2 linked regions of the Pontibacter akesuensis genome follow. The main gene of each other region encodes a partner of the protein of the gene in region 2 in a complex. Links are inferred from orthologs where the notes say so. Each region holds a gene or a part of one and is shown on either strand. Other genes may lie near its edges. The genes, in order: dnaG and dnaB.

Region 1 (14,442 bases), 2.6 Mb from region 2 along the record:
TATCCTCTACCTTGCTTACCGTGGTGCGCATGGGAGCAAAGGCCCTTTTTATCTTTATCAAACGCAGCAATGTAGGAGAGCGTGAAAGGGTGCTGATATATGGTGCTAACGGCTTTTCTATCATCCTGAAGCAGGCCTTGGAGGCCGGCGGCATGGGCAAGTTTGATATTTCCGGTTTCATCGATGATAATCCGAGCAAGACAAATAAGGATATTCACCAAAAGCGGGTTTACCACACCAGTGCTATTACAAAGCTGCAGCGAAAGCAGCAGATAGACAAACTGGTTGTTTTTTCTGAAGACCTGAAAGCTGATAACCTGAAACTCTTCATCGAGACTTGTGTGGAGTTGGGCATCAAGGTACAGACCGTGCCGCCTACTGAGCAGTGGATGTCGGGTCAGTTGAGCCTGAACCAGATGAAGGACCTCAAGATCGAAGACTTGCTGCAGCGCCCGCCAATTGTGATAGAGAATGGCCGTATCTCAAGCGATCTGCGCGGCAAGCGTGTGCTGGTAACGGGCGGTGCCGGCTCCATAGGCTCAGAGATCGTACGCCAGGTATTGAGCTATAAGCCAGAAATCGTTATTGTTTGTGATCAGGCGGAATCGCCGCTGCATGAACTGCAACTGGAAATGGAGGAGCAGTTTCCCGAGGCAAAAATAGCCTTGTATATCGGGGACATCACCAACTCCACGCGCATGTACTCGATGTTCAAAGAGTATCAGCCAGATATTGTTTATCATGCGGCCGCTTACAAGCATGTGCCGATGATGGAAAACAACCCCTGCGAAGCTATACTTACCAATGTGCTTGGTACAAAGAATCTGGCAGACCTTTCAATGGCCTTTGAGGTAGAGAAGTTTGTGATGATCTCCACGGACAAGGCAGTGAACCCAACCAACATCATGGGTACTTCCAAGCGCATTGCTGAGATTTACATTCAGTCGTTGAACGGCCTTAACCAGAAGAAAGTAAACGGAAACAGCCATCCCTATACACAGCCAATACAGACCAAATTTATAACCACCCGATTCGGCAATGTATTGGGTTCTAATGGCTCAGTAATTCCGCGTTTCAGACAGCAGATCGAGAAAGGCGGGCCACTGACGGTGACGCACCCGGATATCACCCGCTATTTCATGACCATACCTGAGGCGGTGCAGCTGGTGCTGGAGGCTGGTACGATGGGCAGGGGAGGCGAAATCTTTATCTTCGATATGGGCGAGCCTGTGAAGATCGTGGACCTTGCCAAAAAGATGATCCGTCTGGCTGGTTTACTGCCGGATGTGGATATTCCCATCTCCTTTACCGGTTTACGGCCAGGTGAGAAGCTGTATGAGGAGCTGCTGAATGAGGAGGAGCAGACCATCCCTACCCATCACAGCAAGATCAAAATTTCGAAAGTACGCGTGTACAAGTATGACGACGTGGTGAGCGATATTGACGAGCTCATGATGCTGAACAAGAACAAGGATGAGCGGCAGGTGGTGCGGAAGATGAAGCAGATCGTGCCGGAATACATCAGTAAGAACTCCCGATTCGAAGAACTGGACCTGCAGTTGAATAACTAAGATTTTAAGCTAAAAAGGCAAAGGCCACTCCATGGAGTGGCCTTTGCCTTTTTAGCTTTTGCTTACTTACCTGCCTAGCAGTAACACTTTCCAGGCATCGTTTACCTGGTTTGCCTCTAAAAGTTTCTTGCCAAGTATTTCCATCTCGATTTGCAGCTTCTCAGGTTCTGCTTTATACTTGTTCAGGGTATAGCTAACCAGGGGATCTGATTTAAAGGCTTCGACTTCTGCTGCTGATGGCATGGCCTCTGTATTTGCCAGGCGCGCCAAATTATTACCTGTTAGCAAGCTGCTGTTTCGGATAAAGCCCGGCAGCTGATCAATGCCCATGCCTTTGTTGCGAATAGGCTTGGGCAGTTCAAAAATGCTGTCGCCATTGGCACGGATGTAGTAATCGCCGCCCATGCGGGCTACCGCATCCAGTTTATAGGGATCGATCTTCCCTGTGCCGTCAAGTATACTTTCCGCTATGTGCAGCAGCAGCACCTCACAAATCACCAGGTTTCCTGCGCCTCCTTCGGGCCCCAGTTTAATCACGTCGGTTACTTTGCATTCCAACGCTACAGGAGCCTCCTGCACGCGCGGGGGCTTCACCAGTACCGACGCCTCCGGTGTCAATCCGGCTTTGATAAATTCGTTTATGCCCTGCTCATACTCAGTGCTCGCCAAGGACATCTGCTCCACGATAGCATAGTTGGCAATGTTGATGACCACCTCCCGCGTCTCCAGTACATTTTCCAGGGTATGTTTGGAGGAATTGTCGCGGATGCGGCTGAGGGGAGAGAAGATAAGCACAGGCGGGTTTGAGCTGAACATGTTAAAGAAGCTGAAAGGACTCAGGTTCACGTCTCCGGCGGCATTAACAGTGCTGGCGAAAGCAATGGGGCGCGGTGCCACAGCGCCGGAAAGCAAGCCGTACACTTCTGCCGTAGTCGCTTCTTTTGGGTTGATTGTTCTGATGCTCATAAAGCGTGTGCTGGTGGGAAAGCTTTTTATAATTTGTGATTTTCCAAAAACGGAGTGAAAGCTGCTATGGCAGGACTTGCATCATTGAAACTCACTTCAAATTTCTTTAGCACAAGGTTTGCCTGCAACGGGTTTCTACCTCTTCGCAAAAAAAGAATAACTAGTTCCGGATAACCTTTAAAATGCCGGAAGCACCTGCGTTCTCACCTCTCCAAAACCGATCCGGATACCGTTGCGTTCGCCATGCGCGCGCATGATCACCGTGTCACCATCCTGTATAAACCCGCGGCTAGTCCCATCCGTTAGCTGCAACGGGTTTGTGCCACGCCAGGTAAGTTCCAGCATGGAGCCGTAGGAGCCTTTGTCCGGACCGCTGATGGTGCCGGAAGCATAAAGGTCGCCCACCTGCAGGTTGCAGCCGTTGCTGGTCTGGTGCGCCAGTTGCTGGTTCATGTTCCAGTACAGGTGCCGGTAGTTCGTTTGACAGATGCTGTTTTCTGCGGCTCCCTCGGGCTGCAGCAGCACCTCCAAGTTAATATCGTAGTGGTGGTGGCCGGTAAACTCAAGGTAGGGGAGTGGCTGCGGGTCCTGCACCGGGCCCTTCACTTTAAATGGCTCCAGTGCATCCAGCGTTACCACCCAGGGTGATAAGGACGAGGCAAAGCTCTTAGCCAAAAACGGTCCCAGTGGCACGTACTCCCATGTTTGAATATCGCGGGCCGACCAGTCATTAAGCAGCACCAGCCCGAAGATGTACTCATCTGCTTCGTTAGGAGAAATACTTTGCCCAAGCTGCGTTTCTCTGCCTGTGATGAAGGCAACCTCCAACTCAAAATCGAGCATTCGGCTGGGACCAAAAACAGGAGCATCCGCATCGACTGCCTTTGTTTGCCCTTTCGGACGGTAAATAGGCGTGCCGGAAGGGACAATGGAGGAGGCGCGGCCGTGATAGCCGATCGGAATGTGTTTCCAGTTCGGCAGGAGCGCATTCTCTGGATCACGAAACATGGAGCCCACATTGCGGGCATGCTCCATACTGCTGTAGAAGTCAGTGTAGTTGCCTACTTTCACGGGCATGTGCACTTCTGCGTCCCGCTGCAGCACCAGGCATTCCCGGATTAGATCACTATCGCCGCTTATTTCCTCATTATCATTGCGCAGCAGCTCGGAAACACGGTTCCGGACGGCCCGCCAAACGGGTCTGCCAAGGGCAATGAAGTCGTTCAGGCAAGGGCGGTGAAACACGTTTGGGTCCATGTCGATCAGATTAAAGAAATCCCGACGCCCCAACACACACAAATCCAGAATATAGTTGCCGATGGCCACACCCACGCGTGGATCACGCTCTGGGGTGCTGAAAATGCCGAATGGAAGATTCTGAATCGGGAAATCGCTGCTGGCGTCAATCTCAATCCAGGAATGAAGGGCGGGGTCATTGGCTTTGATCATAGTTCGGTGCAGGAATTTAGCTACACAAATATAGCTTTTTTGCCCGCTTTATAAAGCCGGTTTTCTCTGAGGCGGTATTATTTAGAAGCAGTCCTGCGCAAAGGCCGAGCGAAGCAGCATCGGCTGAAGGAGAAATAAAAAAGGTGTGGCTACGCGAACGTAACCACACCTTTTTTATTTTATGAATACTTATTCTATACTTCCGTCGGCATCACATTCACGGCCTCTACGGCTTTTATCTCAGGCACAGCCTTCAACACTGCCTGTTCTACTCCAGCCTTCAAGGTCATGGTAGACATGGGGCAGGAGCCGCAGGCACCCAGCAGTTCCAGTTTCAGAATCATTTCGTCTGTTACCTCCAGCACCCGCACGTTGCCGCCGTCTGCCTCCAGGTAAGGTCTGATCTGGTCGAGGGCTGATTCGATGCGAAGCAAGAAGTCTTGATCTACGTTTGTGACTGCCATTTCTTTAACTTTTGATTTCTACTGGTTTTGTCTTGCCCCAAGTGGCATTGCGAAGCGATACTTGCTGTGCAACAGACTGGGCCAACTCTTTGAAAACACCACTTGCAGGAGAATCGTTCTGCAATACTTCCGGTGTACCGGAATCACCGTTTTCGCGGATGCTCTGCACAAGCGGTACCTGGCCTAATAATGCCACCTCATACTTCTCTGCCAGCGCCTTTCCGCCACCTTCCCCGAAAATGTAATATTTGTTTTCAGGTAACTCGGCAGGTGTAAAGTAAGCCATATTTTCTACAACACCCAAAACAGGCACGTTAATCTGTGGCTGGCGGAACATCTGCAAGCCCCGTACGGCATCGGCCAAAGCCACTTTCTGCGGCGTTGTCACGATCACGGCTCCAGTTACGGGCAGCGCCTGCACCATGGTCAGGTGAATGTCTGATGTTCCCGGCGGCAGGTCGAGCAGCAGGTAGTCCAGTTCGCCCCATTCCACATCTGAAATAAACTGACGCAGCGCTGAACTGGCCATCGGTCCTCTCCACACCACGGCGCCGTCGGCCGGTGTCAGGAAGCCAATAGACATCATTTTGACGCCATACCTTTCTACCGGCATGATGTAGTTTTTGCCATGGTCGCCCTGCACCATACTTGGGCGCTCCTGCTCCACCCCAAACATGGTCGGGATAGAAGGGCCGGAGATATCGGCATCAATTAAACCAACCCTTGCCCCGCTTTGCGCCAGCGCAATAGCCAGGTTCGTTGTCACCGTGGACTTACCCACGCCACCTTTGCCTGAGGCAATGGCGATAATGTTCTTCACGCCACGAAGCACTTCCGAGGTGTCGCCACGGCCGGAGGTAACGCGCGACGTCATGTTCACGGTTACGTCTGCCTCTTTATCAACCATGGTATGGATGGCGGTAATGCAGGCGTTGCGGATCAGGTCTTTCAGGGGGCAGGCCGGGGTGGTAAGTATAACCGTAAAGCTTACGTCCTTGCCGTTTACCTGCACGTCCTCAATCATGTTCAGGGTTACCAGGTCTTTTCCAAGATCCGGCTCCTCCACATAGCTGAGGGCTTTTAATATATCTTCTTTTGTGATTGCCATAGTGTGTTAGCTCGCGAATTGCCCTGCAAAGATACAAACAAATTGTTCGGCATAAAACGATGCAGCGCTATCCTTTCAACAAGCGGCGCCACATAATAGTTTGTCCCTTTTTATACTTTGTGCGTACCTAAATTCAAAAGGAGCAACATGGCAGAAACGACAGTCAAGGTTCAACAAGGCGATATCACTAAAGTGCAGACAGATGCCGTGGTAAACGCTGCTAACTCCAGTTTACTTGGAGGAGGAGGCGTGGACGGCGCCATTCACCGTGCCGGAGGACCAGCCATTCTGGAGGAGTGCAGGCAGATCAGGGCGCGGCAGGGCGGTTGCCCCACCGGAGAAGCGGTGATCACAACCGCCGGGAACCTGCCGGCCAAGTATGTCATTCACACCGTCGGGCCAGTATGGAGCGGCGGCAGCAAAGGCGAGCCGGAACTGCTGGCCAACTGTTACCGCAACAGCCTTCAGTTGGCGGAAGAAAACGGTGTGGCAAGTATAGCCTTTCCGAATATCAGCACGGGCGTGTACGGCTACCCCAAAGACAAAGCCGCAAAAGTGGCTGTGGCAGCCGTACAATCATACTTGACGGAACAGAATATAGGTATAAAAGAGGTGGTGTTTGTTTGCTTTGATGCGGAGAACCGGAGGCTTTATGAGGAAATTCTGAATGAGTGAATATTCTAATTTTGAATGAGTGAATTTTGAATGACGGAATATGTTTCCTGTCATCTTGGAAAAATCTTGGTGGCAAAGCGCCAAAGCAGCAGGAACTCTTCAACATGATCCTTGTAGGATGACAGGGTGGGAGAAAATCCAAGTATAAAATTTACTCATCCACTCATTCGCTCATTCAAAATTCAGTGGAACCCTTATCTTTGTCATCCGCTTATACTTTTGCTTATGTCCCTTATCCCAAAAGAAACAGTTGACCAGGTGCTTGCCCAAGCCGATATTACGGAGGTGGTAGGGGACTTTGTGTCGCTGAAGAAGAAGGGGCAGAACATGTGGGCCTGCTGCCCGTTTCACCACGAAAAATCCCCGTCCTTTTCTGTTTCGCCGGCTAAGGGCATCTACAAGTGCTTCGGCTGCGGTAAGGCGGGCAACTCGGTGCAGTTCATCATGGATGTGGAGGGCACCAGCTTTCCCGAAGCTATCAAGTTCCTGGCCAAGAAGTACAACATTGAGGTGCCGGAGGAGACGCAGGATCCTGAGTATGCCCGGGAGCAGAGCGAGCGCGACAGCCTTTTCATCGTCTCTGATTTCGCCGCGAAGCATTTTCAGCTGCGGCTTACGGACCAAGAGCAGGGCAGCATTGGGCAATCGTACCTCAAGCAGCGTGGCCTTAGCAGCAGCACCATCCGCAAGTATGAATTGGGCTATAGCCTGGATGAATGGACGGATTTGACCGACAGCGCGCTGAAGGCAGGCTACCAGCAAAAGTACCTGGAGGCTACCGGCCTGACCATTGCCAGGGAAGATGGCAAGAAGTATGACCGCTTCCGCGGCCGCGTTATGTTCCCGATCCATAACGGTTCGGGGCGCGTGGTAGGTTTTGGTGCCCGTACGCTTAAATCAAACGACAAGAAAAGCCCTAAATACCTAAACTCTCCGGAGTCGGATATTTACCACAAGAGCAATGTGCTGTACGGCTTGTTCCAGGCGAAGCAGGCCATCCGGATGCAGGACATGTGCTACATGGTAGAAGGCTACCTTGATGTGCTCTCACTGCACCAGGGCGGAATCGAAAATGTGGTGGCTTCTTCCGGTACTTCGCTCACCGAAGGGCAGATAAAGCTGATTGCGCGTTACACGGAGAACATCACCGTGCTGTACGATGGCGACGCGGCGGGTATAAAAGCCTCTTTGCGTGGAATTGACCTGATTTTGGAGCTTGGCCTGAACGTGAACGTGGTGACGTTTCCGGAAGGCGAGGACCCGGACTCTTACATCCATAAAGTAGGAGACGCGGCCTTTAAAAGTTACCTGAAGGAGCACGCACAGGATTTTATCTCTTTTAAAACCAGCCTTTATGCCGAAGAAGCCGCCGGTAACCCGGTAAAGAAAGCGGAGGCGATAAAAGAAGTGGTGGCCTCTATCGGGAAGATTCCGGATGCCATCAAGCGATCCGTGTTTTTCCGCAGCTGCAGCATCATCTTCGACATCGACGAACAGGTGCTCATATCTGAGTACAACAAATCGCAGTTGCAGGGCAGGCAGCAGCGGTCTGGAGGCCCGGATGAATCAGCCTTTGCGCCACCCTCAGCACCTGAGCCAGAGCCGGAAAAGCCTGCTACAGACCAGGAGGTCCTGCAGCGCTACGAGCGGGAGATTGTGCGGATGATTCTGCATTACCCGGATTCAGTACTGGAAGAGGGCTTAACCACGAGCAGTTACATGCTGGAGCAGTTGGATGATATCGAGTTCGTGACGCCGCTCTACATTCAGATTATCGAGATAGTAAGAGCAAAGCTTAACAACAATGAGCTACCGACGGCAGATGATTTCATCAACTATCCAAAAGAGGAAATCCGGTCCGAGGCCATTTCCCTGCTCTCGGAGCCTTACGAGCTGAGCCACAACTGGGAAACCCACCACATTTTTGTTCCAAAGGAAAGCGACCTGCTAGCCTATGGCGCGGAAAGAGCCGTGCTGCGGTTAAAATGGCGAAATGCTGAAATACTCCTCAAAGCACAGCGCGAGAAGCTGCGATTGGTTACGGACCCAACCGAGGTAGACAGGGTGCTGAACTTAATCATCTCCCTGAATACTTTTTACAGCCAGTTGGGCAATATGCTGGGAATTGTGGTGAACAGGTAAGCTATGCCTTCTTCAAGAGCCGCAACACCTTCCGCTTAACTCTGCTTAACGCCAACGCTGCTTTTATTTTGCGCTTTATACTTCCTGTAGGGTTCAAAAGTGTAGCCTCATACAAGTGCTTTAAGAATTTGCGCCCTAGCGGTTGCTCAGAATAAAGGATGCCCTCGGCCTGTAGCAGGTGTATCTCTGCCTTTAAACGCTGTAGTTCTTTTGAGGGAATTTGCTTGATGCCGCTAACTTTTCGTCTAGCTACGGCATTTTCAATGGCTAACAGCCTGAAGTCCCGTGATCTAACATATGCACCAAATCCCTGAGAAATGCCTCTGGGCCAAATACGATAATAGTATAGGGGTTCGTCGAGGTAGACAATGTCACCCACTTCTTCGAGTTTATAGAAAAGGTCCTTGTCTTCAGCAAGCCTGAAAAAAGAATCGAACCCGGCCGTTTTGCTGTAAGCGGCACTTTTGAAAGACACAAAAGCAGAAACCTTGTCTTCGAGCACGTCAGAATAAGTGATAGAACCAGCGTTCTCCCTGATGCGCCGGGGTATCAGCTGTACATCGCAGTGGTAGTAGTTCGTGTAAACAAGGCTTGCCTCCGGGTGCCTTGCATGCGCCTGCATTACTTTTGCGACTGCCTCTGGATGTATGGCGTCGTCGGGGTCACAGATAGCAATCACCTCTCCTGTACTGTTGGCAGCAGCCGTCCACTTGGCATGACCTACCCCCATGTTCTCGCTAAGGTAAACTACTTTATACCTCTCCTTGTATCGCGATGCCGCTACAAATGCATCAATGGCTTCTTTGGAGTTGTCGGTAGAAGCATCATCCACAATTATAACCTCCCAATCCGGGTACGTCTGCGCCTCAATTGTTTTCAGGGCGACAAGTATAACATCAGCATGATTGTAGTTGGCAACAATTACAGAGCACATCATAAACAGCAGGTGTAGTGTTGCAATATACAAAAAGGAACAGCAGGTGGATAAGGCTGAACCGCTTCAACTAATCTGCCCCTAAAACTGTTATGTAAATAAAAAAGGCATTGCGCTGTAAACTTTGTAATTTTGCGGCGCTTTACAGAAGATAAACAGCCTGCCGCTGCATGTGCAGTAAGGGCACAACGTAGAAAGTATGGAAACCAATATAACGGGTGACATCAGGCCACTGGATAGCATAGCGTCGGCTATCGAAGACATTCGCCAAGGCAAGGTAGTGATTGTGGTGGACGATGACGACCGCGAAAACGAAGGTGACTTTGTTTGCGCTGCCGAGAAAATCACACCCGAAATAGTGAATTTTATGGCTACGCATGGCCGTGGCCTTATATGCACGCCTTTAACTGAAGAGCGCTGTGATGAACTGGGGCTGGAACTGATGGTGGGCCGCAACACGGCGCTGCACGCTACACCATTCACTGTATCCGTCGACCTGATTGGCTTTGGCTGTACCACCGGTATTTCCGCCTCCGACAGAGCCAAAACCATCCAGGCCCTTGTTGACCCAAACACAGACCCGCACTCGCTGGGAAAACCAGGGCATATTTTCCCGCTGAAGGCTAAGAAAGAAGGCGTGCTGCGCCGGGCCGGGCACACGGAGGCATCTGTTGACCTGGCAAGACTGGCTGGGTTAGCGCCCGCTGGTGTGCTGGTGGAGATTATGAACGAGGATGGCAGCATGGCACGCCTGCCGGACCTGGTAAAAGTGGCCGATCGTTTCAACCTGAAGCTGATCTCTATCAAGGATCTGATCGCGTACCGCCTGCAGCAGGAAAGCCTGATAGACCGCGACATTGTGGTGCAGCTCCCTACTGATTTCGGCAATTTCGACCTGTATGCCTTTACGCAGCGCAGCAACGGTGTGAAGCACCTTGCCCTGGTAAAGGGAACCTGGGAGGAAGATGAGCCTGTGCTGGTGCGCGTGCACTCCTCCTGCGTGACGGGTGATATATTTGGCTCCTGCCGTTGTGATTGCGGCCCACAGTTGCATGAGGCCATGCGCATGGTGGAGCAGGAAGGCAAGGGCGTGGTGGTATACATGAACCAGGAAGGCCGTGGCATTGGGCTGCTCAACAAACTGAAGGCCTACAAACTGCAGGAGCAGGGGCTGGATACGGTGGAGGCAAACCTGGAGCTTGGCTTTGGCATGGATGAGCGCGACTACGGCGTGGGGGCGCAGATCCTGCGTGACTTGGGCGTAACTAAAATGCGTTTGATCTCCAATAACCCGCGTAAACGCACGGGCCTCATGGGCTATGGCCTGCAGGTAGTGGAGCGCGTGGCAATTGAGATGAAGCCAAACGAGCACAACCAAAGGTACCTGACCACCAAGCGCGACAAGTTGGGGCATGAGATTCTAAAAAGCGCGACAATAAACAAATAACAGCGGTTTTATACTTTACAAACCTGCATGGGGAGGCAAATAAGCCTGCCTGTGCAGGTTTTTTTGTCTTCAGGCGAAATGACTTAGGAGGGAAGACAACTTTTTCTTCTGGAAAGGCATACAAAATATATAACCTGCTGTTATACAAGTGTAACTGGTGCCGGTTCACCAGCTGCGAACCTTTTTTTGTACTGCTTTACTATAGAAGACTATGAAAATTAATGCTGTCAAACTTTACCTGCTTTCCCTCTCGCTGTTTAGCTTCGCCCTCTATCCGTTACGTGCACAGGCTCAGTTCAGGCCCGCCATTGATGTGCAGGAGTGGCCGGCAGGCAAAATTGTATTAACCACTGGCGACACCATTTACGGCTCCATTTCCTTTCACCGGGTGCAGGAGATCATCAATGTGCAGAGCGAGGAAGGCAACCTGCACTCGTTCTCCCCGGTTAACGTGCAATATTTTATAGCACAGGAGCAGCCCAGTGGACGGGCGTATACTTTCCGGTCGCTTATGTGGGACCAGGGCCGTGACTACACCAACTTCAAGAAACCCACCTTCTTTGAGCAGCTTAACCAGGGGCCCATCACCCTGATAACGCGGGAGAGTTACGTGCACGAAAGAAACATGCGCGACGCTTCTTATATGGCACAGGGCTACTACGAACCAAGCTATTATGCGCAGAACCCGCTTTGGCTGAACCAGATTGAGGAACTATACTATGTGCTGCTGCCGAACGACGAGATTGTGACCCTGCGAAACGTGCGCAAGGATTTGCACAGGCTCTTTGGCAGGCAGTCGAAGGCTGTGAAAGAGTATGTGAAGGAACACCGGCTGAGCTATGAAAAGCCCCACCAGGTTGTGGCCATTGTGAATTACTATAACTCTCTGGTCGCGGCGGCGCAGGCCAAGGGCGCAGACAATCCTTAGAAACAACGGCAGCGGTCAGAGCTTTTCTTCCCAGGCGCAATTTCCTATATTGGGATTTGTTCCACATACCTTCTGAAAAATGAGCTTTCCTGTACCTGCTGTTAAAAGTTCTAAGTGGCTTGTTTTCCTGCTGTTGCTGCTTTCAGGTATGGCCGCAGGCTTTTTCTGTGGTGCTTTTATTGCCGATTTCTTCGCCTCGGATGAAAAGAGCCTGCCGCTGCCTTACAAGCTATGCATTGTGCTCTGGCTACCCATTGCCTTCATACTTCCCGTGGCCCTGCACGAGTTAGGGCACGTGGCCGCGGGGTTGCTTCTGGGCTTCAGGTTTCGGTCCTACACCGTTATGATTTTCCATTTTTACAAAGAGGATGAGCGCCTGAAGTTTAAATTGATTGCCAACAACGCCAAAAGCTTCCTGGGACTGGCGCTGTGCCTGCCTCCAAGCGGGCTGAACAGAAATGAGCTTACCCGCAGGTTTGCCTGGTATGCCTTTGGAGGTCCTGCTGCCAACTTTATACTTGGTGGCACGCTGCTCGTGCCCTACTTCCTGTCTTGGTCTGAGATAGGCAAGGCAACGCCCGTAACGTACACTTTGGCGACATTCGCGCTGCTGTGCGGGGTTATCTCGCTACTGCTTTTCCTGATAAACATCATACCAAACAAATCTGGCGGGTTCTATACCGACGGAGCGCGGATTCTTAACGTATTGCGTGGCGGTGATCAGGCTTTTCTCGATTCAGCTATCTTGTCGGTGATGGCTGCATCAATGGGGGGAGCGCCTCCCGAGGAACTGGACGAAGCCTTGCTGGAAGAGGCGGCAGCCCTGCCGGTAGAGAGCATCTTCATAAACTACTGCCATGCGTACCTTTACAATCTAAACCTGCAGCGTAACCAGCTAGCTAAGGCCAGGCACCACCTGCGGGTATACGCGGCGGCTGTCGCGCAATTGCCGGCCATGGCTCAGGGGAGCGTTTGGCTGGAACTGGCATTTTTCGAGGCGATGAACGGCGATCTGGAACTGGCAAAAGAACACTATGCAAAGGCGGTCCCTTCGCCATTCCTCACCAGGGATATGTTTTTGCGTGCTGAGGCGGCCATCGCGTTAAAAGAGGCTACCTTTGCACAGGCACAGAGTCTGGCTTTGGAAGCACAGGCAAACCTGAAACACAACCCTGACAAAGGTGCTGCGAAGGCGTATCACCGTTGGCTCAACCAGATTGTTCAGGAAGCAGAACTGGGTGTGAAAAACACTTATCAGGCTGTTTAGGAAAACCTTTATTTCCGCCTACTGTATGGGTTTGGTAAAAGCCGTTTTATACCTGAGGCTGGTTTTCCTAACTTTAGCACAGCAGCTTCCTGCACAGGCTTCTCCTTTTTCCACCTGCCTACGGTTCCATACTTCGGCAGAATACATTTATACATGATGCAACAAACGAACTTCGACAGTATAATCTTTGACCTGGACGGCACGCTCTGGGACTCCACCCAAACCATTGCCGATGCCTGGAATGCGGCCGCAACCCAGTTTGACTTTGTGGAAAAAAGGGTAACCCAGGAGGAAATCCGCAAAACGGCCGGCATGCCCTATGACGCGATCTACGACAAGCTTTTCCCGAACCTGAACAATGCGCAGCGGGAGCAACTCCGGACGCAAAGCGGCAAACTGGAACTGGAGTACCTGCAAAAGCAGGGCGGGCAGCTCTATCCGCAACTGGAGGAGACGCTGCAGCAACTACAACCGAAGTATAAACTCTTTATTGTGAGCAATTGCCAGAGCGGCTACATCGAAACTTTCCTGCAGTTTAACAACCTGAAATCATACTTCACCGATATCGCGTGCTTTGGCGATAAGCGGTTGCCGAAAGGAGAGAATATCAAAGCTATTGTGCAGCGCAATAACCTGCAGCGCCCCGTGTACATCGGCGATACCCAGGGCGACTACGAGGCCAGCGTGCAGGCCGGGGTGCCGTTTATACTTGCAGGGTACGGTTTTGGTGCCGTGCAGGCCGAGGTGCAGGAAATCAATAGCCTTTCCCAACTGCAGGAACTGGTGAAAAAATAAGGGCTGATGCAGGAGGAGCAGTACGAGAAAGTGGAGCTGGCTGTAAGCGCTGGGGAAGCCAACGCGCGGGCGCTTGCCTTTGTGCTGCCTATCCTGGTTCTGTACATCACGCCGTATGTGCTGCTGTGGCCGGAGCAATTCAGCCTGTACGCGCTGGAGCAATTCTTTAGAGACAACGGCTTGCGTTCATTACTTTTTCCGCTGGTGTTGGTGCTGGTTTTTGTAGTGGGGGCGGTGGTGCACGAACTGCTGCACGGCCTTACGTGGGCAAGCTTCTGCAAACGCGGCTTTAAGTCGATCGCGTATGGCGTGCATTGGCGGCACCTGGCGCCTTATTGCCACTGCAAAGAGGTATTGCCACTGCGGCCGTATGTGCTGGGCGGCCTTATGCCGGGACTGGTGATGGGGCTGTTGCCAGCGCTGGCAGGCCTGCTTATAGGGCACCTCATGCTGTTCCTGTTCGGTTTATTCTTTAGCCTGGCTGCCTCCGGCGATTTGCTGGTGCTCTGGATGCTGCGCCACGCAAAAGCAACCGACCAGGTGCAGGACCATCCGGAGAAGATTGGCTGCTATATTTACCGCAAACAAGTATAAGCCAGCGCAGCCGGCATGTCTGGCATACCGGCTGCGCTGGCTTAATGCACAGGTGAAATTTATACTTGCTGAAGCGCTTGCTGTATCGGCACGTTTCCTGAC
Region 2 (14,359 bases):
GCATACCCACCACACTGGGTACCTCAAACTCTGTATTACCCAGACCGTCGCCCACGTGCAGGTCCACCACAGCGCCTTTTGGCACCAAAGCCCCCGGCGCAACTTCTTTTCCGCCAACAAACTGCTTCAGCACAGCGTTCTGCTGCAGGTCCGGCACGTACGTGATCTTGCCTTTTTTCAGGTCGTAGCTTTTGAGGATGAGCTCTGCGTTTTTCACCGATCCGTCAATCAGCTTCGGCATCTTGATCATCGGCGGGTTCTTCATGTTCACGGAGATGTAAATCTTCCGGTCCTCTTTCACCTTCGCCCCCGGCGCCGGGTCCTGCGTCAGTATCTCAAACGGCTTCTGGTCCGACCTGTAAGTAGAGTCGTTGATGAAGTAGCGAAGGCTCTGCTCCTCCAGCAGTTGTTCCGCATCCCCCAGCTGCATACCGGTAATCTTCGGCACTGATATCGTTTCGCCATGGTTAGTGGCAGAGGGCAGGTACAGGTAAAAGAAGCCGAAAATAAGTGCGGCAACAATCGCCGCCATTATCGTCAGATGCACCAAGACACTTACAAAAGAATTTGCTTTAAACATGGGTTTTATTTGAGACATTAGATATTAGATAAAAGACATTAGACTTCTATAAAACACCTTCAAACTCTTTAACTTTTAATTTTTTTAACTCTTTATAACTGTCCCTTCATCTTGGTACGCTCCACGCCATACTGCAGGATGCGGTCGATAAAGTCGTAAGGCTTGTAACCGTTAATGGCGGTTTGGTGGAAGATACAGGTGGCCGGCGTCATGCCCGGCAGCGAGTTCACTTCTATAATGATCGTCTCCACCTCGTCATTTTCCAGCACGCGCACAAAGGCATCGATGCGGGCATAGCCTTCGATGTTCAGAATCTGGGCCACACGGCGCAGGTCTTCCTTTACTTTATCTGAAATTTTCTGGCGACGCACCGGGTCAGCGGCGTAGCGGGCGGGTGTAATGTTCTGCCCCTCTCCCGCCAGAAACTTCTCCTCCAGCGACAGCACCTCGCCTTCAGCCAATGCCTCAGATGCCTCAAATATTTCGTAGTTCACTGTGCCATCCGGATCATACTTGGTAAGCAAACCGCCCGTAATCTCCAGGAAATGCTTGGCTCCGTTTCGGGAGATTAGTGTTTCCACCAGAAAGCCTGCCTTATTCGGGAATTCTTCCTTAAAGCCAAGCGACAAGGTGCGGGCGCATTCGGTATCCAATTCTTCCATCTCACGGAAGATCAGGTGAGAAAACGCTGCCAGCTCCTGGCGGTTCTTTATCTTCTTAACGGCTGAGCTGCAGCCATCGTCTGCGGGCTTGGCAATAAACGGATACGGAAACGCTGCCTCTATACCCTGAAAGAAAGCTTCCTTGTCCTGCATCCAATCCTCTTTGAGGGCCATGGCATGCTTTGCCACCGGTACACCGTGTTTGGCTAGTATCTCGTTGGTTTCATACTTGTTGATGGTGATTTGAGACGAGCGGATACCAGAGCCGTTGTACGGGATGTACAGCTTCTCTAACTCCGCCTGCAGTGCCCCATCCTCGCCCGGGCGACCGTGCAGGGCAATGAACACCGCATCGGTCAGATTTTTCAGCTGCTCATAGCTAATGCGCTGCGGCTCCTGCAGCGTACTGCCCGTATACTTGCGGGTGATGCTTTCGGCTTCTTCCGTGATCTGCGCCAGCACCGGGTGCGGCTTTCCACCTTTCTCAAAGTAATGCACTTTCTCCTTGATGTCGTCGGCATTGTCCTTCAGCATCACGTTGATCGGAATGGTGTACAGGCGGTGCGACTCGTTGCTGCCCGTCAGGAAGATGGGCAGCGGCTCATACTTGGTAGACGAAGAAAGCTTCTCGTAGATATTACGACCGCTCTCCACCGAGATATGGCGCTCAGAAGAGTAACCGCCCATGATCACACCCACCCGGATTTTATCGTGCCGGTGCGCCTGCTGCTCCTGTATGGATTTATCGAGCTTTTGCAGCAATCGCGTCAGCTTCACGGTGTCTTTACCGGTTTTCAGACGCTCAGCCACCGACGTTCGGATGATATAAGTCAGGAACTGCGATGGGTTCAAGCCTATTTCTGCGGCCTGGTGGAAGAAGAACGACGAAGGCAGCATGCCTGAAGTCGTGTTCGGATCGTTCAGGAAAATGTCCCCAGTTTCCGTTATAAAGCCATCCAGACGCGCATACACGTTAAAGCCAAAGTCCTTGAAAAGCTTGCTGCAGTCTTTCCGGATTTGCTGTATCTGCTCTACAGGCAGGTTAATTGGTGTAATCTTACGGCTCAAACCCGGTAGGTATTTTGAGCGGTAGTCAAACATCTCATTGCCCTTTACGATCTCGGTAGGCGGCAAGGCAATCGGCTGTCCCTGCTCGTCCTGCACTACAATGCAGGAGAATTCTTTGCCCTGTATAAAAGCCTCTACCAGCACCTGCTGCTCGTGCTCCACATTGGTAAGTGTGATGCTGTCGGTAGCGGAGCTGGAGAAGGTGTGGTTAATGTGGTTGAAAAGCTCTTCCGGGTGATAGATGATGGAGCCATCCTGCAGCAGTACCGGCATGCCGATACCCTCACGGATGTCCACCAGCTGTTTTATACTTGTCAGCTGCTTCTCCTCGCCCATTGCCAGCCACTGGCTCTTGTAAATGGTTTTGGTGAAGAAACTGCGGTCTACCCCTGTCTCGAAGGTGGTAAAATCTTTCTCCTTCACGATAGAGATGCCGATGGAAGAGCCCTGATGCGGCGCCTTCAGTACCAGCGGCAGACCCAGTTGCGCTACCAATTGCTCAAAAATCGACTCCCGCTTGCTGTGGTCGGCCCAGTCGCTATACTTGATCAGGCTGTAACCGGGCGTGGCAAAGCCGTTCTGCTTCAGCAGTTCTTTCTGCGCCGCCTTGTCAATTCCAATCGCAGAGGGAAGTATGCCGGAGCCGGAATACGGGATGTGGTACCACTCCAGTAAGCCCTGTATACTGCCATCTTCGCCGTAAGGGCCGTGCAGCGCCAGAAACGCAAAGTCAAAATACTGCTTGAACTCGTTTGGCTGCAGGCGCTTACCCGCTTTAGCAATGATCTTGTCCTGCTCTTCGATACTCAGCTCACCCAACGACTCCAGGTAGATCTGCAGGCCGTGCTCGCTCTCAGGCAGTGCCTCCACCGGCGGGTAAAAGTCGCGGATAGTGCCTTTGTAGATGTACTGCCAGTCGAGGCGGATGAAGTTGCCGAGGCTGTCCACAAATACCGGAACGGCTTCAAAGAGTGCTTTATCTAAATTATCGTAAACCGTACGGCCACCCGCAAACGAGATTTCCCGCTCACGCGACGGACCACCGAAAAAGATTCCTACTTTCATACAGGCAAAGGTACTAAATGAGGGGCTTAATTTAAGTAGAAATTAGAAGCTTAAAAAGTGGGAGCATTTATACTTGAGAAGCCGGAAAATAAATCCTGACAAGTATAGCCGGACTATGCGTTAAAAGACGCTGCGAGTGTTCGCAGAACCTCGCAGCGTCTGTTGCTTCGTAGCAGTAAAAACGCTTGCGTCGGCAGAGTCAACAGGATGTAGTGTTTGATTCTCTAATCCACCTAATTTTCACAGCTGATATTTTCTCCGTCCCCAGCCGCTCCTCCGGACATACCTTAAAATTATTTTTCAGGTAGAAGTCTAAGGGAGAGTTATACTTCTCTCCGTTGCTTTTCACGTCCCTATCATGATCTATGACCCAGCCGCTCAGTTGGCTCTCCTTTTCCTGAACAAGGCGCAGCAGACGTTTTCCGTACCCTCTCCCCTTCAACTTACCATCTACTAACAAGGCAAACCAGGTTTCTTCCGCCCGTTCAAAAAGAAAAAACCAACCGCATACTTCTCCGGCCTCGCTAAGAAGCAAATAATGCCGCTTCTGCATCAAGCCTTTAAGATACTCTTCGAACGCAGCAAGAGCCGCATACTGCAACTGCACCGGGTATTCCTGGTTCCACAGCTGTAGCACCTGCCTTTTCTGGCCAGCTGTTAATTCTTTTATTTCAACTATATCCACCCGTTTCATACTTTGATTTGGATAGGCCATTCGCTGCCGAAAGACCTGCGAGCGTTCGCAAAACCTCGCAGCGTCTGATGCCTCGTGGCTGGCAAGACGCTCGCAGGACCTTCGGACACTGCGAGGTCATCGGGGACTCCTACTTTTTCAGACCTCCCTAAAATCAGAAAAGCCACTGGCTCGTGGCGCAGCGGCTAATCCTCCTTTGGCTTATTGTGTATGCCTTTATACTTTGTGAAGTCTTTTATACTTCTAACTGAAATATTTAGAAGTCTATTGTGTTAAATCTAACGTCTAAAATCTTACTTATTAAAACGGTGGTTCCTCATCGAAGTTGGATGTCGGGAAGCCGCCGCCTCCGTTACCCCCGTCGTTCATGCGGCTACCCAAGCGAATAGACCCTGGTGCATCGGCATCAAACGTACTGTTAGGCAAGGCGTTAAAGCCGCTCATACCATCTCCCCCGAAATCATTGTCGAGGTTCGTAAATTTAGTATACTTACCGATAAATTTCAACTGCACGTTTTCCAGCGATCCGTTACGGTGCTTGGCGATGATCACCTCGCCTACACCGGCCGTCGGATTGCCCATCTCGTCTTCGGTAATACCGTAGTATTCCGGGCGGTACAGGAAAAGCACCATGTCAGCATCCTGCTCGATGGAGCCGGATTCACGAAGGTCAGACAGCTGCGGGCGCTTATCACCGCCACGCGTTTCCACGGCACGGCTTAGCTGCGAGAGCGCGATTACCGGCACGTTCAATTCTTTGGCCAGCATCTTCATGGCACGTGAGATGGAGGCAATCTCCTGCTCCCGGTTACCGTTCGACTTTCCATCGGCATTGCCGCTCATCAGCTGCAGGTAGTCGATGATGATCATCTGGATATCGTACTGGGCCTTCAACCGGCGGCACTTGGTGCGAAGTTCACGAATAGACAACCCAGGGGTGTCATCAATAAAGATAGGCGCCTCGGTCAGCTTCGCGATTTTATGGTTCAGCTGTGCCCACTCATACTCCTCCAGGCTTCCCTTCTTGATCTTCTCCGAGTCCAGCTCAGCTTCTGAAGAAATAAGACGATTCACCAGCTGCAGCGAGGACATCTCCAGAGAGAAAATTGCCACACCTTTGTTGAAATCAACAGCGGCATTGCGCATGCACGACAGTACGAAGGCTGTTTTACCCATCGCCGGACGTGCGGCAAGTATAACCAAGTCAGATTTCTGCCAGCCCGATGTTACACGGTCCAGCGCCATCAAACCGCTTGGCACACCTGTTAAACCGTCGGCCTGCTTGCGCTTCTCCTCCAGTTCCTTGATGGCCTGGTGCATCAAAGAGCGCATGTCATCGAAGTTCTTGCGGATGTTGGATTCCGATACTTCGTACAGCTTCGCCTCAGTTTTATCCAGCAACTCGAATACGTCAGTAGTATCCTCAAAGGCGCTGGAAAGCACTTCTGAGGAGATGGAGATCAGGTCGCGCTTGATGGAGTTCTCCGTGATGATACGGGCGTGGTACTCGATGTTGGCAGCGGAGTTTACACGGGTGGTCAGTTGGGTGACGTAGTAGGCACCGCCTGCAATCTCCAGCTCGCCCTGCTCGCGCAGTTCGTGCGTCACCGTCAGTATATCAATCGGCTCCGACTTATCAAACAGCGCCAGTATAGCCCTGAAAATGCGCTGGTGTGCCTCCTTGTAAAAGCTTTGCGGGCGCAAAATATCAATTACCGTGGTCAGGGCATCCTTTTCCAGCATCAGAGCGCCTAGCACGGCCTCCTCCAAGTCCAGTGCCTGCGGTGGCTTCTTACCCAATTCCGAAAGAACGGGGGCTTTCTTCTGCCATCCGTTCCGGTTGCCCGCAGGCCGCACATTCATTTTCATCTCCTCCATAGTCACAAATTTAGCAGCTCTGGGAGAGATTCAATCTTTATAACCCTGTTAATAATCCACAAGATATCCACAAAGTATCCACATATTGCCGTATAGCCATTTTAATTTGGGAAGGAATTCTAAATTTGTAGGTTCGCTACATCATTAGCATCGCACATGGAGAAGAAGGATTTAAAGCACATACACCTGATTGCCGTTGGCGGCAGCATCATGCACAACCTGGCCCTGGCCCTGCACGACAAAGGCCTGAAAGTAACGGGCTCTGACGACGAGATTTTTGAGCCGGCCAAAAGCAGACTCGCCGCCGAGGGTATACTTCCCTCAGAAGAAGGTTGGTTTCCGGAGAAACTGGATGCCTCCGTGGATGCCGTTATACTGGGCATGCACGCCCGCCCCGACAACCCCGAACTGAAGCGGGCGCAGGAGCTCAACATTCCTGTCTATTCTTTCCCGGAGTTTATTTACGAGCAGAGCAAGGACAAGCAGCGCATCGTAATCGGGGGCAGCCACGGCAAGACCTCTATCACCTCGCTCATCATGCACGTGCTGCAGCAACTGGGCCGCAAATTTGATTATGCCGTGGGTGCGCAGCTGGAAGGCTTCAACCGCATGGTGAAATTAACAGATGATGCACCCCTGATTATCATAGAAGGAGACGAGTACCTCTCCGACCCGATCAAGCGCATACCCAAGTTCCACCTCTACCACCACCACATTGCTGTAATCAGCGGCATCAGCTGGGACCACATCAACGTGTTTCCTGACCAGGACATTTACCGCGAGCAGTTCCGCATTTTCGCCGAAATGACACCGAAGGCTGGCACGCTGATCTACAATCAGGACGACGAGCAGGTGCAATTGGTGAGCGTGCCGCGCAACCCTGCTGATATCTCCTACATCGGTTACACGGTGCACGAGCACAGCATCAAAAACGGCAAAACCATTCTGCATACGAAGAAAGAGGGCGACGTGGAGATACAGCTGTTTGGGGAGCACAACCTGCGCAACATTTCTGCTGCTAAGGAAGTGTGCAAGAAAATTGGTGTGAAAGCGAGTGATTTTTACGCGGCAATTCAAAGCTTTAAAGGAGCGGCCAAGCGCCTGGAGAAGATCGGGGAATCTGACAGCGCAAACATTTACCGTGACTTTGCGCATGCGCCTTCTAAAGTAAAAGCCACTTCAGAGGCGGTAAAGAAGCAGTTTCCTCAGCGTGATCTGGTAGCGGTGCTGGAGTTGCACACCTTCAGCAGCCTGAACCGGAACTTTATACCCCAGTATGCCGGTGCGCTTGCGCTGGCTGATGAGCCGATCGTATACTTCAACCCGAAAACCATTGAGCACAAGCGCATGGAGATGCTGACGGAACAGGAGTTGAAAGACGCGTTCCAGAACCCCAACCTGCACATCTACACCGACTCTGAAGCGCTGCAGCAGCACCTGACCAGCCGCAACTGGCAAAACGCCAACCTGCTGCTGATGAGCTCGGGCAACTATAACAACATGAATCTGGAGGCGCTAACGCAGGCGGTTCTTAACGCATAACCAAGTACAGCCATGAAATTACACCTGAAGCGCCCGCTCGTTTTCTTTGACCTGGAAACCACCGGCACCGACATCGGCAAAGACCGCATTGTGGAGATCAGTTGCCTGAAAGTGATGCCCGGCGGAGAGGAAATCCTTAAGACCCGCCGCATCAACCCCACCGTGCCAATTCCGCTGGAGTCGAGCCTGATCCACAAGATTTACGACGAAGACGTGAAGGACTGCCCTACATTCAAGGAAGTGGCGCGGGAGTTCAGCAAGTTTCTGGAGGGCTGCGATCTGGGTGGCTACAACCTGCTTCGTTTTGATATTCCCCTGTTGGCCGAGGAGTTCCTGCGCTGCGACATTGACTTCGACATTGAGAACCGCCACATCGTGGATGCCTGCCGCATTTTCCACCAGATGGAGAAACGCACCCTGTCAGCCGCCTATAAGTTCTACTGCAACAAATCGCTGGAGAACGCCCACAGCGCCGAGGCCGACACCATCGCTACCTACCACATCCTGATGGTGCAACTGGACCAGTACCAGGAAACTCCTTTCGAGACAAAAGAGGGCTTGACAGAGTACCCCGTGCAGAACGACATGGCGGCGCTGCATAAGTTCACGGTCGATAAAACGGCTGATCTGTCGGGCCGCATCGTGTACAACCCAGCTGGCCAGGAGGTGTTCAACTTCGGCAAGTATAAAAATGTGTCGGTAGAGGAAGTGCTGCAGAAAGAGCCAAGCTACTACGACTGGATGATGAAAAGTGAGTTCCCGCTGTACACCAAGAAGATCCTGACACGCATCCGACTGCGCAGCATGCAGACGTCGTAATGAGACAGTTGCATTATCCTCTTGCCATTGTCATCTCGACGTCAGGAGAGATCTATTTAGAACTAGTAAAGATTTCTCCTGACGTCGAAATGACAAATGTTGATGATGAGGTTGTAAATGGGTTGTGAGAAACTAAAAGCGCCTGAAATATTCCATCTTTAGCTTCTTACGGCATCAAATAAAAAGGGAGAGGCCGCTGGATACCAGCGGCCTCTCCCTTTTTTCATCAAGTACAATTATTACTTCTTTTTGTTGCGGGTCCTATCTAGTGATGACACATTTTTCAGGAGCGTGTTTTGCTGTGATACCTTGTGCACACAGTTGTTGCCCGGCGCACGGGAAGCGCACTCGCAGCCGGTGATCTGGTTGCCGGAGAACGTGAAGTAGCAGAATCCGCAACCTGCGGCAGCCTGGCACATGTGCTTCGATCCCTTGCTGCTTAAATACAGGCTATTGTCGGCGGCTACATCCAGGGACAAAGCCATACTTCTGAACTGTCCGTTTTGCATGCCGAGGCCCACCAAATAGTAAGCCGGATCGTCTTCCTTCGTCTCCTGCACCTTGCGGATCATCACTTTGTCTACCACCGTACCATCGCCAAACTCCCGGATAAAGGGCTGCATGAGCTCTGTGGTGGGCACAATATAGTCCACCGTGTCGAACACCACCTGCGCCAGCAGCTTTCCGTCGTAAGGCTCTTCCTCTATATCCTCTGGGCCGGCCTCGCTCTCATCGCGAATTGCATCGCGGGTAGTACAGGCGGACCCCAGGATCAGCAGGAAAAACAGCATATAACGTAGACTTGGCAAAGCAGCAGGCTTGGCTAAAGCCTGCAAAGGGGCGCATACCTTCATGAGGGTTGGTTTTTATCTGGCTTTGTAGTACTGCAGGGCCTCAGGCATGTGCTTCTGCAAAGCGGCTTGCCTGGTACCCGCGCTTGGGTGCGTTGAAAGGAACTCCGGTGGCGCCTGTCCACCGCTTTCCGCCTCCATGCGTTTCCAGAAAGATACAGCTTCTTCGGGATTATATCCAGCCATGGCCATAAATATTAGGCCTAGGCGGTCGGCTTCCGACTCCTGCGTACGGCCATACTTTAAAAGCCCTAATTGAGAGCCAACGCCGTACACCGACATCACCAGGTTAGTGGCTGCGCCCGGCTGTGTACCAGCCAGGGCCGACAGCGTCTGTCCGCCGAACTGCTGGGCCAACTGCTGGCTCATGCGCTCGCTGCCGTGCTTGGCAATGGCGTGGGCAATCTCGTGGCCCATAACCACGGCAAGGCCCGTTTCATTTTTAGCAATAGGTAGAATACCGGTGTACACAGCCGTTTTACCGCCGGCCATCGCCCAGGCATTCACCTGCGGGTCGTCGATAAGGTTAAACTCCCAGTCAAACCCCTGCAGCTCGCCCTGCAAACCGTTTTGCGCCATGTAGCGCTCCACGGCGCCCTGTATGCGCTGCCCTACCCGCTTCACCATGGCGGTGGCCTGCGCGTCGCGTGATATCTTGCTTTCGCTGATTACCTGGTCATAGGCAGCGTAACTCTGCTGCTGCATCACGGACTCAGGCACCAGGCTTAGCTGCCGACGCCCCGTAATGGGCACGGTAGTACAGGCTACCATTGTCACCACAGCTACTGTAAATGCTACAATTTTCTTATACATGTCTTTCTAATTTTAGTGGCTTTAAAGAATTCGTTCCAAATTTTGAACCAATTTCTCTAAAATCAATTTTAACGAGATCAATTTTTAAAGGCAAAGCAGCTGTATTCCACCTTGCCATAGGCTTATCTCCTAAAAGTCAGGAGATAAAAATTCTGCTTTTTCTGTACAGGTATACGTCTGCCAGCCATCAAAATGTTGTCATGCCGCCGGCTATACTAATTGCACTGTTCCGAAGTTAGAATAAAAGAAGTTCAGTTGCCCGGGCGCTGTCGCCCCGCATAATTTTTCGCCACATTTGCTGCGGCGCTGCGTTAAAAGTCCTATTTTTGAGAATAGAACCGAAATCAGTACGTACATGAAGATATTAGCCATCGGCCGGAACTACGCCGAGCATATTGCAGAACTCAACAACGAAGTACCCGACGAGCCCGTCGTCTTTTTCAAACCCGACACAGCCATACTTCGCCACAACGAGCCTTTTTACTACCCCGAGTATACTTCTGATGTGCATTACGAGGTAGAGTTGCTGCTGCGCATTTGCCGCGAGGGCAAGAATGTGGAGAAGCAGTTCGCGCATAAGTACTACGACGCCATAGGCCTGGGTATTGACTTCACGGCCCGCGATTTGCAGACAAAAGCCAAAGCCAAAGGACTGCCGTGGACGCTGGCGAAGGGCTTTAACGGCTCCGCCCCTGTGTCCGAGTTCCTGCCCCTCTCTAATTTCCCCGACCTGAAAAACATTAACTTCAGCTTGAGCGTGAACGGCGAGGAGAGGCAGAAAGGCAACTCAAAGATGATGCTCAACTCGTTCGACGACATCATCGCCTACATTTCACAGTTCATCACCCTGAAAACGGGCGACATTATTTTTACAGGAACACCGGAAGGCGTAGGCCCGGTTAAAATTGGAGATAGATTAGAAGGGTATGTTGAAGATAAGAAGCTTCTTGACTTTGAAGTCAAATAAGAAATTGCTGGCTACGGCCATACTTGCTATGTTTACCGGCTGGGGCGCGATGGCGCAAATTGCTCCTGAGCCGGGTTATTTCCTTTTTCCGATAAAGCCGGGGGAGCGTAATTTCCTGTCGGGGACGATGGGCGAGATCCGCTCCAACCACTTCCACGGCGGCCTCGACATTAAAACGGAGCAGCGCGTGGGCCTGCCGGTGCACGCCGCCGCCGATGGCTACATTTCGCGGGTAAAGCAGTCGAGCTACGGCTACGGCAACATCATTTACGTGACGCACCCCAACGGGCTGGTAACGACCTACGCGCACCTGCAGGAGTATTACAAGCCGCTGGCCAACTACATGGTGCAGCAGCAGTACGAGAAGCAGGCCTTTGACCTGGAGCTTTTCCCGGAGCCGGGCCAGTTCCCGGTGAAGCGCGGCGACGTGATCGGTTTATCCGGCAATACGGGTGGCTCAGGCGGGCCGCACCTGCACTTTGAGATCCGCGACAAGGAAGACCGCCTCTATAACCCGCTCAAGTATAAATTTGCGGAGGTGATTGACACCACGCCGCCGGATATCTACAGCCTGGGCATTACCCCGCTGAACATTTATGCGCGCGTGAACAACGAGTTTGAACGCGCCGAGTTCCGCACTAAGCAGGTGGGCACTAACTATACTTTAACCGACACAGTGTATGCACACGGCCTGCTTGGCCTCGACTTGCTGACCATTGACAGGCTGGACGGCGCCGCCAATAAGAATGGCACGCAGGAAGTGACCCTGATCGTGAACGGGGAGCCGCTCTACAACCACTACATCGACCAGGTGCCCTTTGAGCTTTCGCGTCAGGTATCGCAGCACATTAACTACGAGCAGTACAAGCGGAAAGGCAGCTCCTTTCAAAAGGCTTATGTAGATTACGGCAACGACCTGCCGCTCTACAAGACGAAGGAGCGCTACGGCCGCATCAGCGTGCTGTCAGACTCGGTGTACCGGATAAAGCTGGTGACGCAGGACTCCTATAACAACACCTCTACCCTAAGCTTTATCGTGAAGGGGCAGAAGCCGAAGTTTACCCAAACCCTTGCCAAGGGCGTGAAGAAGCCGGCAATCAGCTACGAGATCATGGGCAACGTGCTTAAGATCAGTGCCACCGACACCGGCAGAACCGCTCAGAACATTGAGCTGTACATGGGCGACAAGGCGCTGATGCTGGTGCCGAGCTACATGAAGAACTCCACCTCCGTCAGCCTCTTTGATTTAAGGGCCGGTCTGCCTGACTCCATGCGTTTCTGCGGCATCAGCAAAGCGCTTGGCCTGGAGCGGATGGTGCCGCCCAACAAAGAAGTGCTGTTTACGAACCGCTACGCCAAGGTGCTTTTCGACAAGCAGTCGCTCTACGACACGCTCTATTTGAAGACCAGCCTGGAGAACGGCGTGTACACCATCGGGGATTATTTCACGCCGCTGCACAAGGCCATTCAGGTAACCATCCGGCCTGACACCACCGGCCTGGATATGAAAAAAGCGGCAGTATACTTCCTGGGTACCGGCCGTGGCCGTGGCTATACCGGTGGCAAATGGGACGGCAACACAATCACCTTCTCCACCAAAAACATGGGAAAATTTAAGGTGCTGGAAGACACAAAGGCCCCTACTATTAAGTTGATGAACAAGTCGCCGAACCTGATCAGCTTCAAAATCGGGGACGACCTGTCAGGCATCAACTCCTTTAACGCCTGGGTAAACGGCAAGTGGGTGCTGATGAAGTATGAGCACAAAGACGCTACCATCTGGTCTGAGAAGTTAGACAAAAACGTACCTTTGTCCGGGGAGGTGGTGCTGAAGGTGAAGGACAACGCCGGTAACGAAGCGACTTACACGGGCAGAATTTAAGTTAGACAAAGGAATATTTGATGAAGGACAAAGGACTTTTGAAAAAGAAAAACAGAGTCCTTTGTCTTTTGTCAAAGAGTCAAAAATTACAAAAACATGCAACTGAACATCGGAGACAAGGCGCCTGAATTTGAGGGCAAAGACCAGAATGGCAATACTGTAAAACTAAGCGACTACCGCGGCAAAAAGGTGCTTTTATACTTCTACCCGAAGGACAATACCAGCGGCTGCACCGCCCAGGCCTGTAACCTGCGCGATAACCACAGCGCCTTACAGCAAGAGGGCTACGAGGTAATTGGCGTGAGCACCGACAGCGAAAAATCGCACCAGAACTTTGTCGCCAAGTATGAGCTGCCCTTCACTCTGATCGCCGATACTGACAAGCAAATTGTGGAGCAGTACGGCGTGTGGCAGGAGAAATCGATGTACGGGCGCAAGTACATGGGCACCATGCGCTACACGTTTCTGATTGATGAAAACGGCGTGATTGCGGACATCATCACCAAAGTAAAGACGAAAGAGCACACTGCACAGGTGTTGAAATAAAAACTAAAACGCAGTTGCCTAGCCGGGCCGCTGCGTTTTTCGTTATATTTGACCATAAGACTACTGCCGGAGCTACGTGTTTTACTTAGGCAGCGGCCTATACTGTTTCGGACGGAACAACGTACACACGCCATCCGCAATTCTTAATTCAACTATTTATCATTCATAATCCAACAAAGTGAATCCACACAACAAGAGCATTGAAGAGCTAAAGCAAACAGCTTCGCAGGTGCGCCGCGACATTGTGCGCATGGTGCACGCCGTAAACTCCGGACACCCGGGTGGCTCCCTTGGCTGCACCGATTACCTGGTGTCGCTATACTTTAAGGTGATGAACTACAGCACCGATTTTAAGATGGACGGCAAAGGCGAAGACCTTTTCTTCCTAAGCAACGGCCACATCTCCCCTGTTTTTTACAGCGTGCTGGCGCGTGCCGGTTACTTTGATGTAGCAGAACTCGCTACCTTCCGTAAGCTCAACTCCAGGCTGCAAGGCCACCCGACCACGCACGAAGGACTGCCAGGCGTACGCATTTCATCTGGCTCACTCGGCCAGGGACTTTCCGTGGCAATTGGCGCGGCGCAGGCGAAGAAGCTGAACGGCGACGACAGCCTGGTATATGTGCTGATGGGCGACGGAGAACTGGAAGAAGGCCAGGTGTGGGAAGCTGCCATGTATGCGCCCCACAACAAGGTCGACAACCTGATCGCCACCGTAGACCGCAACGGACAGCAGATTGACGGCTCTACAGAGGAAGTACTGAGCCTGGGCGACCTACGCGCGAAGTTCGAGGCTTTCGGATGGAACGTAATGGAGACCAACGGCAACAGCTTCGAGACATTGCTGCCAACGCTGGACCAGGCGAAAGCCGCCACTGGCCAGGGCAAGCCGATTATCATTCTGATGGACACGGAAATGGGATTCGGTGTTGACTTTATGATGGGCTCTCACAAATGGCATGGCGTGGCTCCAAACGATGAGCAGCTCGAGA

What was found.
Region 1: the proteins of dnaB (region 2) and dnaG are in contact, whole or in part, in a crystal structure (PDB 2R6A), measured with the Geobacillus stearothermophilus proteins. The link is inferred for Pontibacter akesuensis from one-to-one orthologs. Residues at the interface, in WP_033016901.1 of Geobacillus stearothermophilus: Ser13, Glu15, Ala16, Gln18, Glu91, Leu92, Asp94, Ala95, Val96, Pro97, Thr98, Ala99, Ala100, Asn101, Tyr104, Tyr105, Ile108; in WP_049624496.1 of Geobacillus stearothermophilus: Lys456, Leu457, Leu458, Pro459, Ala460, Asn463, Ala464, Leu467, Leu535, Leu536, Ile537, Ala538, Gln544, Glu545, Asp548, Tyr549, His552.

Annotation. Positions count from the first base shown.
Region 1 is NZ_CP014766.1:716,370-730,811, reverse strand. The notes cover bases 5,973-8,916. They hold dnaG (DNA primase), read left to right. Parts: upstream 5,973-6,458; coding sequence 6,459-8,375; downstream 8,376-8,916. Other genes in these bases: A0W33_RS02980 (glycosyltransferase family 2 protein), read right to left, coding at 8,377-8,916; A0W33_RS02990 (O-acetyl-ADP-ribose deacetylase), read left to right, coding at 5,973-6,233. Also shown: A0W33_RS03015 (nucleoside-diphosphate sugar epimerase/dehydratase), read left to right, coding at 1-1,571; A0W33_RS03010 (flavin reductase family protein), read right to left, coding at 1,638-2,537; fahA (fumarylacetoacetase), read right to left, coding at 2,715-3,986; A0W33_RS03000 (NifU family protein), read right to left, coding at 4,181-4,450; A0W33_RS02995 (Mrp/NBP35 family ATP-binding protein), read right to left, coding at 4,455-5,558; more of A0W33_RS02990, read left to right, coding at 5,706-5,972; more of A0W33_RS02980, read right to left, coding at 8,917-9,312; A0W33_RS02975 (bifunctional 3,4-dihydroxy-2-butanone-4-phosphate synthase/GTP cyclohydrolase II), read left to right, coding at 9,509-10,756; A0W33_RS02970 (hypothetical protein), read left to right, coding at 10,968-11,684; A0W33_RS02965 (M50 family metallopeptidase), read left to right, coding at 11,764-12,951; A0W33_RS02960 (HAD family hydrolase), read left to right, coding at 13,105-13,746; A0W33_RS02955 (DUF3267 domain-containing protein), read left to right, coding at 13,753-14,340; A0W33_RS02950 (SDR family oxidoreductase), read right to left, coding at 14,400-14,442. UniProt on the Escherichia coli protein: RNA polymerase that catalyzes the synthesis of short RNA molecules used as primers for DNA polymerase during DNA replication.
Region 2 is NZ_CP014766.1:3,327,264-3,341,622, reverse strand. The notes cover bases 3,659-6,519. They hold dnaB (replicative DNA helicase), read right to left. Parts: upstream 5,948-6,519; coding sequence 4,370-5,947; downstream 3,659-4,369. Other genes in these bases: A0W33_RS14170 (UDP-N-acetylmuramate--L-alanine ligase), read left to right, coding at 6,104-6,519; A0W33_RS14180 (GNAT family N-acetyltransferase), read right to left, coding at 3,659-4,069. In the rest of the region: A0W33_RS14190 (PASTA domain-containing protein), read right to left, coding at 1-580; A0W33_RS14185 (D-alanine--D-alanine ligase family protein), read right to left, coding at 673-3,375; more of A0W33_RS14180, read right to left, coding at 3,575-3,658; more of A0W33_RS14170, read left to right, coding at 6,520-7,489; A0W33_RS14165 (3'-5' exonuclease), read left to right, coding at 7,502-8,308; A0W33_RS14160 (hypothetical protein), read right to left, coding at 8,548-9,099; A0W33_RS14155 (M48 family metallopeptidase), read right to left, coding at 9,175-9,972; A0W33_RS21255 (hypothetical protein), read right to left, coding at 9,965-10,090; A0W33_RS14150 (fumarylacetoacetate hydrolase family protein), read left to right, coding at 10,328-10,939; A0W33_RS14145 (M23 family metallopeptidase), read left to right, coding at 10,926-12,821; bcp (thioredoxin-dependent thiol peroxidase), read left to right, coding at 12,918-13,367; A0W33_RS14135 (transketolase), read left to right, coding at 13,546-14,359. UniProt on the Escherichia coli protein: The main replicative DNA helicase, it participates in initiation and elongation during chromosome replication. Travels ahead of the DNA replisome, separating dsDNA into templates for DNA synthesis.